One region of the Microbulbifer sp. ABM4_008 genome, then DNA from elsewhere that is predicted to be linked to it. Evidence: predicted binding sites of a transcription regulator. Region 1 holds the regulator's gene; each other region holds the start of a gene.
What was found. The regulator LexA, encoded in region 1, represses DNA repair genes until DNA is damaged. The targets are predictions, from matches to a motif close to ACTGTNTNTANANACAGT.
Positions count from the first base shown of each region.

Region 1 (3,267 bases):
CGGCGATCCGCAGAGTTGGTTATCCCATATGCTTTACGCCTGGGAAGAGCAGCAGAAAATATCTGTGGGTGCTGATGAAAAACAGCAACAGGTTAATTTAATCCCGCTACACAACGAAGTTGCCAAGCCCGAGTTTGCACCTTTGTCCAAAGAGTTATTGCTTCAGTGGCATCGTTCTCTGAGTGAGTTGGTGGTGAGGCAGCGCGCTCACTTGGATGAGTGTTAACTAATACGCTTACTCGACCTCGGTGAACTTCTGAATAGATTCGTAATATTCCTGCGAATTTTGAAGGTTGTTGATATTAGGCGCACCTCTGCGGGAAAGTCCGCTGTCCTTTGAGTGAGTCACAATAGAGTAGTTGTGGCCCACTCGACATAACCCGCAACAGGTGCAACGTGCAAAGCAATTCACTTTTCTCTTGTGATCTCTTGAGTGGTTTAGGTAATTCTTTGATATAGCGTACTGGTAATAGACTGCCTCGAAAGTCAGGAGCCAGAAGCCCTCAAATTGGATGAATGAAACTTATCGCAAGCCTGTGGTACACTGGGCGCAAACTGTTGTGCCGTGAAGGAAAAGCGAATGTCCTCCGAAACTTTTGAAATAATCGAGCTGGCTAATGGCGATGTAGCTTTGCGTCGTGCTGGCCATAAAGAGGACCCTTTGGTAAGCATTTCTTTTTCTGCAGAAAGCCTTCAGTTTCTGCGCAAGAACAAGGTTGCTGTGGCAAGGGCTATGTTGGAAGCGGGCATTGAAGCCGTACAAAATCTAGACGATCTTGAGGCTGGTTACTTCGAGGAAGAAGATGATTTAATGCCGGTAAATCATACTATTCACTAACATCAGCGTTAGTTCGAGTCTTATCAACAGCGGCCAATGGCCGCTGTTGTCGTTTTTAGGGGCTTAAGGCGTTTGGCGAATAACCCCTACGGCTAATCCCTCAATCACAAAGTTCTTATCTCTCATATCGACTTGAATTAACTCAAAGTCATCATTTTCAGGTAGCAACTGAACGGTTGCCTGATTTCCCTTGCGGCGAAAGCGCTTCACAGTGACTTCATCATCGATACGGGCAACCACGATTTGGCCATTGCGCACCTGCTCGGTCTTTTGCACTGCCAGCAAGTCTCCATCGAGAATGCCCGCATCTCGCATACTCATACCGTGTACCCTCAACAAATAATCTGCGGGGGGATGGAAGAAGCTCGCGGGCAAGTCGCAATAATCTTCAATATGTTCGCTGGCGAGTATGGGATTCCCCGCAGCTACTCTACCCACAATCGGCAAGCCGGATTGGTGATCCGGAATTCGAATGCCTCGGGAAGCGCCGGCAACCATCTCAATGGCGCCTTTTCTGGCGAGCGCTTTCAGGTGTTCCTCGGCGGCATTGGGTGAGCGGAAGCCGAGCTCCTGGGCAATTTCTGCCCGCGTTGGCGGGTAGCCTGTTTCATCCAGGTAGGACTTGATCAGGTCGAGAACCTGGGACTGACGAGCGGTGAGATTGGTCATAGATTTACCTAGTTTTCTGTATTTATATACAGTTGCTGGAATTATATACAGATTTATTGTTCGCGCAATCCTCAGGTTTTAGTCTTTGTGAGCTGCTACATTGATGGAGAAAGCAAGGAGAGAAGAAAGCGTTGAAGGAACTGACAAAGAGGGAAAAATAATGTTGGATGCAAAAATGCCGGAAGCCTGGAGAGTGCTTCGTATTCAGTCTGAATTGGTAGATGGGATAGAGCGGCTGATAGCCTTAGGTGGTGCAGTGACAGTGTTTGGAGGGGCGAGATTTACAGAGGATAGTCCTGAATATCAGCAGGGGGTAAAGTTGGGAGAGTTGCTCGCGGCTGAAGGGATCCCCGTGATTACCGGTGGTGGGCCGGGGCTGATGGAGGCTTGTAACCGAGGGGCTTTCGGGCAGCCCGGCGCATCAATTGGGCTAAACATAGAACTGCCTTTTGAACAGGCGGCAAATCCATATCAGGACATCAGTTTGAACTTCCGATATTTTTTTGTACGGAAATTTATGTTTGTAAAACACGCACTTGGATTCGTTGGACTTCCCGGTGGCTACGGCACGTTGGATGAGTTGTTTGAAGCTCTTACCTTGGTGCAAACGCAGAAAGTGCGGCGTTTCCCAATTGTGTTGGTAGGTAAGCGTTACTGGAGTGGGTTGTACGATTGGTTGGTAGATACAGTGTTAGAGCGCGATTGTATCGATGCCAGTGATCTCGACCTTTTTCATATCGTTGATAGTGTGGAGGAGGCTGCGGCCCTGATTATGAAATATATGCAGGTGAAAGAATAATTATTCGGGTGATCTTAAAATACCGAAAAAATTTTCAAAGTTATTTTTGTTAAAGCTGCCCCCGGACTAAAAGGCTATGTCGGCTGGTGGGGTGGCGTACTTGCTCAAGTTGGCGGGAGATCAACTCCAGCAGTATTGATCTTACCGCCTGACATACTTTTCCCTGTTATTTTTACTCTTGTACCTTGCTGAGTGGAGAGCTTAGCTGGCGGGCTCTAGATCAACGAGAATGTGCTACTCTGGCGTCGATTAAACGTATGTTTTAAATGGTGGTTTGATACTTATGAGCCAGATAGATACGGTCAGCCGGATACTCGATGCAGCGGAAGTGCTGTTTGCCGAACGGGGTTTTCCTGAAACCTCATTGAGAACAATTACGAGCACGGCCGGGGTTAATCTGGCGGCAGTTAACTACCATTTCGGCTCCAAGAAAGAATTGATACAGGCGGTATTTGAACGCTTTTTAACGCCTTTCACTAACGCTCTGGAAGAAGAGCTTGATCGCCGTATTGCCCTGGGGCAGCCCCTGGGGGTGGAGGAGCTGATCGAATGCCTGTATCGAGTTGGGTTGGGAAGCCTTGGGCTGGAGGGAAAGGATCCACAGCGATTTATGCGTCTTTTAGGGTTGGCCTATACCCAGTTCCAGGGGCATTTGCGTCGATTTATCGTATCTCGATACGGGGATACTTACCGCCGTTTTGCCGGACTGCTGGCTGAAGCGTTACCGGGCTTGGACCCAGAAACTTTCTATTGGCGCCTCTACTTTATGCTGGGAGCGACCATTTTCACACTGTCGAGCCACGATGCGATTGAGGCTATCCTGCGGGAGGATTTCGGTTCTGACAGTACCCTGACCCAGACTCTTGAGCGATTGGTACCCGCTGCTTCGGCCATGTTGAAGGTTGATAATTAGTGGGCGCACTCTTAAATCGATAAGGAACTTAATATGTCTTTACCACCC
Region 1 is NZ_CM149970.1:1,800,898-1,804,164, forward strand. Features, by position in the region: gene ACYX4J_RS07895 (DUF6586 family protein) at 1-226, shown strand, start outside; gene ACYX4J_RS07900 (hypothetical protein) at 581-838, shown strand; gene lexA (transcriptional repressor LexA) at 902-1,507, opposite strand; gene ACYX4J_RS07910 (LOG family protein) at 1,668-2,306, shown strand; gene ACYX4J_RS07915 (TetR/AcrR family transcriptional regulator) at 2,590-3,219, shown strand; gene nagZ (beta-N-acetylhexosaminidase) at 3,253-3,267, shown strand, end outside.

Region 2 (3,267 bases), 620 kb from region 1:
GCGACCAATCAGGTGGCCCTTACTATCGAAGATAAAAGCTGTGGTACCAGTGGTGCCCTGGTCAATAGACAGGATCATAGGGTTCTCGCGCTTATTCTTTTAGTCTCTTTCTGTACCTGAAAAATGGCCGAAACCTATCGACCAGTCATTCAGGTAGTAGTCAGAGTATAAGCCCGATTAATTGCCGTCCAGCGCCCAGCTAATCGCGTCCGTGGGGAAGCCCCGGTAAGCCAGGTATCGCTGGCGCCGCGCTCGCTCCTTCATCCACTGATCCCGTGGAAGCTCTGCGCTCATAGGGGCCCGGTATTTTCTCTGAAGCATTTCCGCAGCTAACTCAAACCAATCCACTTCCAACTGATCCAGCGCCTGGGCAATTAGTTCACCGCGCACGCCGCGCTGCTGTAGCTCCTGGCGAATACGCATCGGCCCCTGACCACGCTGGACACGGGAGCGGGCAAAAACTTCGGCAAAGCGTTGATCGGATTGATAGTTGAGTTCGTGTAGGCGCTCAAAAAGCGTGTCGAAATCGGCGCTGGGGAATTTTGCCGCGAGCTTTTGCCTCAATTCATGGCGGGAGTGCTCGCGGCGGGTCAACAGCTCAAGCGCCGCGCTGAAAAGCGCTTGAGCTGGATCAACGGAAAAATCCGCTTTTGAGTACGGCATTTACTCTTCCGGTAATTCCGCAGCCTCTTCAGGGGTCGCAGGCACTAAATCACCGAGCAGCTGCGCACGCAACTGACCTTCAATCTCGTTACGAATGTCGGGGTTATCGCGCAGGAACTTGGTAGCGTTCGCCTTGCCCTGGCCAATCTTGTCGCCCTTGTAGCTGTACCAAGCCCCAGCTTTATCCACCAGTCCCATCTTCACGCCGTAATCGACGATTTCACCAATCATGTTAATGCCTTCGCCATACATGATCTGGAACTCGGTCTGCTTAAACGGAGGAGCTACCTTGTTCTTAACCACTTTCACTCGGGTTTCGTTACCCACCACCTCATCGCCATCTTTAACGGAGCCGATACGACGGATATCCAAGCGTACAGAAGAGTAGAACTTGAGGGCATTACCACCAGTGGTGGTTTCAGGGCTGCCGAACATAACACCGATCTTCATGCGGATCTGGTTGATAAAGATCGCCAGGGTGTTGGTGTTCTTGATATTACCAGTGAGCTTACGCAGAGCCTGGGACATCAAACGAGCCTGCAAGCCCACGTGGGAATCACCCATCTCACCTTCGATCTCAGCGCGCGGGGTCAGGGCCGCAACGGAGTCCACTACCAGCACATCAACGGCACCGGAGCGCACTAGCATATCGGCAACTTCCAGCGCCTGCTCACCGGTATCCGGCTGGGATACGATCAGCTCATCGACGTTAACACCCAGTTTTTCAGCGTAGATAGGGTCGAGGGCGTGCTCAGCATCCACGAAAGCACAAGTGCCACCATTGCGCTGGGCCTCGGCAATCACCTGCAAGGTGAGGGTGGTTTTACCGGAGGATTCTGGTCCATAGATTTCAACGATACGGCCACGCGGCAAGCCGCCTATACCCAGGGCCACATCCAAGCCGAGGGAGCCGGTGGAGATCGCAGGAATACGCTCGCGCTCCTTGTCTCCCATACGCATCACAGTGCCTTTACCGAACTGACGTTCAATCTGAGATAGCGCCGCTTTTAATGCCTTGTCTTTATTGGAATCCATGACCATTCCCGTATTTCTGAGCTGAATTGAGTGGTGGCAAGCTTAACGAAGGATTACTGTATAGGCAACCAGTAATTCCTCATACTGAGTACCAGCTTCAGGCTGAGCGAGCCACGCCTCAAAAAGAAGCCTAAAGCTGGGGCAAACGAACAAAGTTTGACCCGGTGGACAAGTTCAAACCGGGTGCTCACGGACAATCCTTAACATTCCCTTTAGCGCCTCAACGACCGTCTGCGATTGCACCTCTGCCCGGTTACCACTAAACAGAAAACACTTCGCATCAATCTGCACTGGCTCTTGCCCCTCCGCATGGGCCCAGGCAATCCAAACCGTACCTACCGGCTTCTCAGCAGTGCCACCATCAGGCCCCGCGATACCACTGACCGCAACGGCGAGATTGGCATCCATCATCGCCAGAACACCACAAGCCATCTGCCGGGCGACCGGCTCACTCACTGCACCAAACTGCTTGAGATCATTGCTGTCGACACCCATAACACCGTTCTTGATGCGATTCGCATAGCTCACGATCGATCCATCAAACCAATTCGAAGCACCCGCTATAGAGGTAATAGCCGCCGCAATCGCACCACCGGTGCAAGATTCTGCCGACGTCACGCGCCAATCTCTCTTTTCCAGCTCCCCGCCCAACTCTCTGGCAAGCTCAGTTATCTCTCTGTATTCCACCGTTTCTTCCTGTTCAACCGCTCCTAGGCCACAACCGAATATTACAGCACAGAAGTAGGCTCTTATTATGGGTGCCGACCTGCGGCAAGATTACAAATTCCATTTTAAGTAAGCTGCCCCATACCGAATATACAACCGTCCTGCAGTGGTGAAGCCGCAAACCCTTAAAAAACTTAATCCACGCCGGCTGCACACCGGCGCCGACACCAAAAGACAAATCGTGCGCTGTCGAAGCACTCACAAGCGCCGCCAGCACTCTAGAAAATAAAATCACCTATGGAAGCCAGGTTGCCAAATCTAATTTCCGCCGCCGGCCCGCCTTCAAATTAGAATTTAAATTTTAAAAGGGGCCTTAATTCAGCAAATAGTTTCAAGCGGGCAATCCAATAAGCAACAACAAATTTAAAAATAAAAACGTAAACAATGTAAAAACACATTAATACGCACTGGCTGTCCCCAATTTTAAAGCAAAAAAATTTTGCATATGCGATAAGTTGGACCAGTCTCACGACAAAGGGCCCGAGCTTTCCCTATGCAACAATCGGCTTTTTGTTAGTCTGTTACTGCTGTACTGAATATATAAATATCACAATAAAAAAGCAGATAAATCCCCAAGCCCAACAAGCATTAATCATCGTGGCAGATCACCGCCATTATAAAAACATAATGAAGTTGGCACCCCCATAGATAATTAAAGAAAGACAAAATCATGAATTTAAAAAAATCAGCGATCGCGGCTGCTATTGTAGGCGCCTGTGTGTCCTCACTTGCCAATTCAAAAACTTTGGTCTGGGAAGATAATTTCGACGGCGACAGTATTGATAAGTCCGTTTGGACTTACGATGTGGGCAACTCAGGCTGGGGTAACAATGAGCTTCAAAC
Region 2 is NZ_CM149970.1:1,178,642-1,181,908, reverse strand. Features, by position in the region: gene glpK (glycerol kinase GlpK) at 1-78, opposite strand, end outside; gene ACYX4J_RS05160 (regulatory protein RecX) at 178-663, opposite strand; gene recA (recombinase RecA) at 664-1,698, opposite strand; gene ACYX4J_RS05150 (CinA family protein) at 1,873-2,385, opposite strand; gene ACYX4J_RS05145 (glycoside hydrolase family 16 protein) at 3,095-3,267, shown strand, end outside.
Region 2: a site for LexA is predicted at 1,754-1,771, ahead of recA (recombinase RecA). Genes of this name have one in related genera too.

Region 3 (3,267 bases), 600 kb from region 1:
CTTAACCACTTTCAGCAGGTGTTTTATTGGAAGGTATTGCCAACATTACCTGTGCCAGTTTGCGTGGTTAATGCGATTTCACCACTGCCAACCTGCAAAGTTGTTTGAGTATTGGAAACACCGTTTTGCGTCACCAGAATGCTGCTACTAATACCGCTATGTTGATTAATCTGGGAAGAATTAGAATCACCAAACTGATTGAGCACCAGTGAACTAGTGAGCAAAGACCCGTCCTGCCCCTGATCTATTTGTGCTGTATTGGCTGAGCCATCTTGGATTACTAGAGTGGTACAGGAAATAAGTTCAATAGCGGCAATATTTTCGTTCCCTTGATCAAGATTTACCGTATTAGAAGAGCCGGTTTGCATTACTTCACCGCTGCTTGAGGTAATATTCTCCTGATCCACATTTGCAATGTTATTATCACCAATCTGGGTGACTATCCCAGTAGCAGCTGAAACATCAGTTTCCTGTTCTATTCTTCCGGTATTCGAATCACCTATCTGCATTATTATTGCAGTGCTCGTCGTCGTGACTTCATCCTGCTCGATATCTAAAAAGTTGGAAGAGCCAGTCTGGCTGGCCATAGCAAAGGTAAAGGTTACATCTCTATCCTGATCTATATTGGCGAAGTTGGAGTCACCAACTTGGGTGAATATGGCGCTAGTGCTATCCACCCTTATACGCTGATCTAAAACCAGTGTGTTAGACATTCCTTGTTGAGATGCGACAAGTGTGGTGGAAGTAACATCTTCCTGTTGCAGGACTTGGATGTCGTTTAAGTCTCCAGCCTGAGTGCCGGTGAAGGAGCTGAATTGCGCATCGTCCTGCAGCAAGGTCGCTGTATTATCACTGCCATTCTGGGTCAGGGAGGACGTAGTAAGCTGCGTTGCATTCTGTTGCACTGCTGAGGCCTGATTCAAATTTCCCGTCTGCACCAGTTCAATAGTGCTTTCAGAAGTGCCTGTAGTTTGGGATGCATCCGAGTCATTGAAATCGCCGATTTGGGTCTGAACAATCAAGTTGTTATGCACAGTACCATCGGACTGATCAGAAGTTGCACTATTGCCAGTACCTTCCTGGAATACCAGGGTGACATTATTATCAGCTAGAGCAGATACGCTGGCGGCAAATAGCGCGGCTGCAGTCACAGAATTTGTCACTTTCATAGAGGTAATCCCTTATTGGTTAAATCTTATGGGGCGACCGCTTATAAGCCTCGACTGCAAGCCTGGATGAGCATCAAGGGAGTTGCCATAGGAAAAAATGGCTGAATAACTAAGAAGAAAGCTTGGGATTGTTGTTTGTTCACCGGGCTAACTTGCTGTATAACCATAAAGCCCCAGAGTAACCTCTGCCTCATTGTTTGCATATCACGTCATAAGGAACTGGTGTGCGGCATCGACGATAGATAGATCGAAAAACTAGCGCTTGTGCCATGACCCAACCGATAGAATTGCCAACTGGCTATTACCTGGACAACTTCAAAGCGTTGATTGAATTTGTTAGCCAACATTATTCCCGGCTTATCACCACATCTGAGCAAAATTTTTTTAAAACCTTCCAAGAGTTGGATATTTATAGCCAGCGGCTCTATGTGCGTTTGCTGTCCCGTAAAGGAGTACCCTCCTCTAGAGGATCGCTTTTCCGCCTGGAGAAGCTTAGCTATGGTGAGATAGAGAGCATTGAAAGTGCTGCAGCTGTTTTGGATCGCGTTGGACTACTTTGTTTTAATCCGGTGCTAACGGCACAAGAATATCTACCACTATTTACCAAAGCTGAATTGCTTACGGCAGGACCCTCGGGTATATCCAAGTCTCTCAGCCGGCCTTCCCTCGAGCAACTATTGCTTGAAGACTCCAGTTCGAGTGACTGGTTTGTGAACTTGCTTTCTCAGCACAGGGTACTAGCCGTCCAGGGTGCTGAGCATTTCCAGACTTTCAAACTGTGTTACTTTGGCAACTTGAATCAGGATCTTACCGACTATGTATTGCGGGATCTTGGGCTTTATCGGTATGAATCCTATCCACTGGATAAGCAAAATCTCCCCTTTCAAAGCCGCTCGCAAATTGATCAGTATCTGCTTTACTACCAATGCCTGGAGCTGTTAGAAGAGTCATTACTGGAAGATGCGGAAGCCATATTGGCCTTATCTGCTCAACTGCCAGAAGGTATCGATGGTGACTCAACCCTGGCTCGTCGGCTGGACAGAATACGTCTTAAGTTGGCACGGCAGCTTGAGCGGCTCAATGCTCTTGAGCAGGCTGATGCACTATATCAACTTTGTAAAACCCCTCCCTCCCGTGAGCGCCGCGCACGAATTGCCGTAAAGCAAGGGTGCGACACTCTAGCATTGGAAATATGCGAGGAAATAATAGCTTCCCCTATGGACCAAGCAGAAAGAGAGTTTGCTCTTAGCTTTGGTTACCGCACAGCCAAACGAAGTGGAGGCCTCAACAACTGGCAGGCACCTCATAAAATCCAAGCCCCCACTGAAGTGATAAGTTTGGCGCAGGGGGAAAGCTGTGTTGAGCTACTGGTGGCAGAGCACCTTGAAGGTTCTAGCGGTGGTGAGTGTTTTTATGTAGAGAACACCCTATTCACCGGTGTGTTGGGCCTCTATATTTGGGACATACTATTTGCACCTGTGCCTGGTGCTTTTTTCAATCCCTTCCAGGTAGCCCCAGCTGATTTTCGCACCGCGGATTTTTACTATTCCCGTCAAGCGCTATTCATCCAGCGATTGGCTGAAATAGAGCATGAGTCTTTGAAGTCCCGTGTCCTCGCTACCTTTGCTGAGAAACAAGGTATTGCCAACCCTTTGGTTACTTGGGAGCCTTTGTCTACAGAACTACTTGAGGAGGCGCTGGATAGAATCCCACCAAGTCATTGGCGTTCAATTTTTACTCGCATGCTCAGTGACATCACACAGAATAGAAATGGGCTGCCAGACCTTATTTGCTTTACTCCCTCCGGCCACTATGAACTCGTGGAGGTTAAAGGTCCTGGGGATCGCTTACAAAAAAACCAAGAACGCTGGCTGACGTTTTTTGCTGAAGAGGCGATCCCTCATCGGGTAACTCATGTGGAGTGGCGCTAGCTTTGGATAGCTTAGAGTCGGCTGAGATTTTGAATCTTTCTGTGGGAGAGCTAGTCGCTTTTTCCTGCCGCAACGGAGATTTGATTCGGGAACCAACTTCAGGGCCCTCTGCCCAGGAAGGGATTCGGGCTCATCAGAAGCTACAAAGTCAGCGGCCCAAAGGCGCT
Region 3 is NZ_CM149970.1:2,399,235-2,402,501, reverse strand. Features, by position in the region: gene ACYX4J_RS10435 (hypothetical protein) at 24-1,169, opposite strand; gene ACYX4J_RS10430 (VRR-NUC domain-containing protein) at 1,439-3,100, shown strand; gene ACYX4J_RS10425 (ATP-dependent DNA helicase) at 3,103-3,267, shown strand, end outside.
Region 3: a site for LexA is predicted at 1,324-1,341, ahead of ACYX4J_RS10430 (VRR-NUC domain-containing protein). Genes of this name have one in related genera too.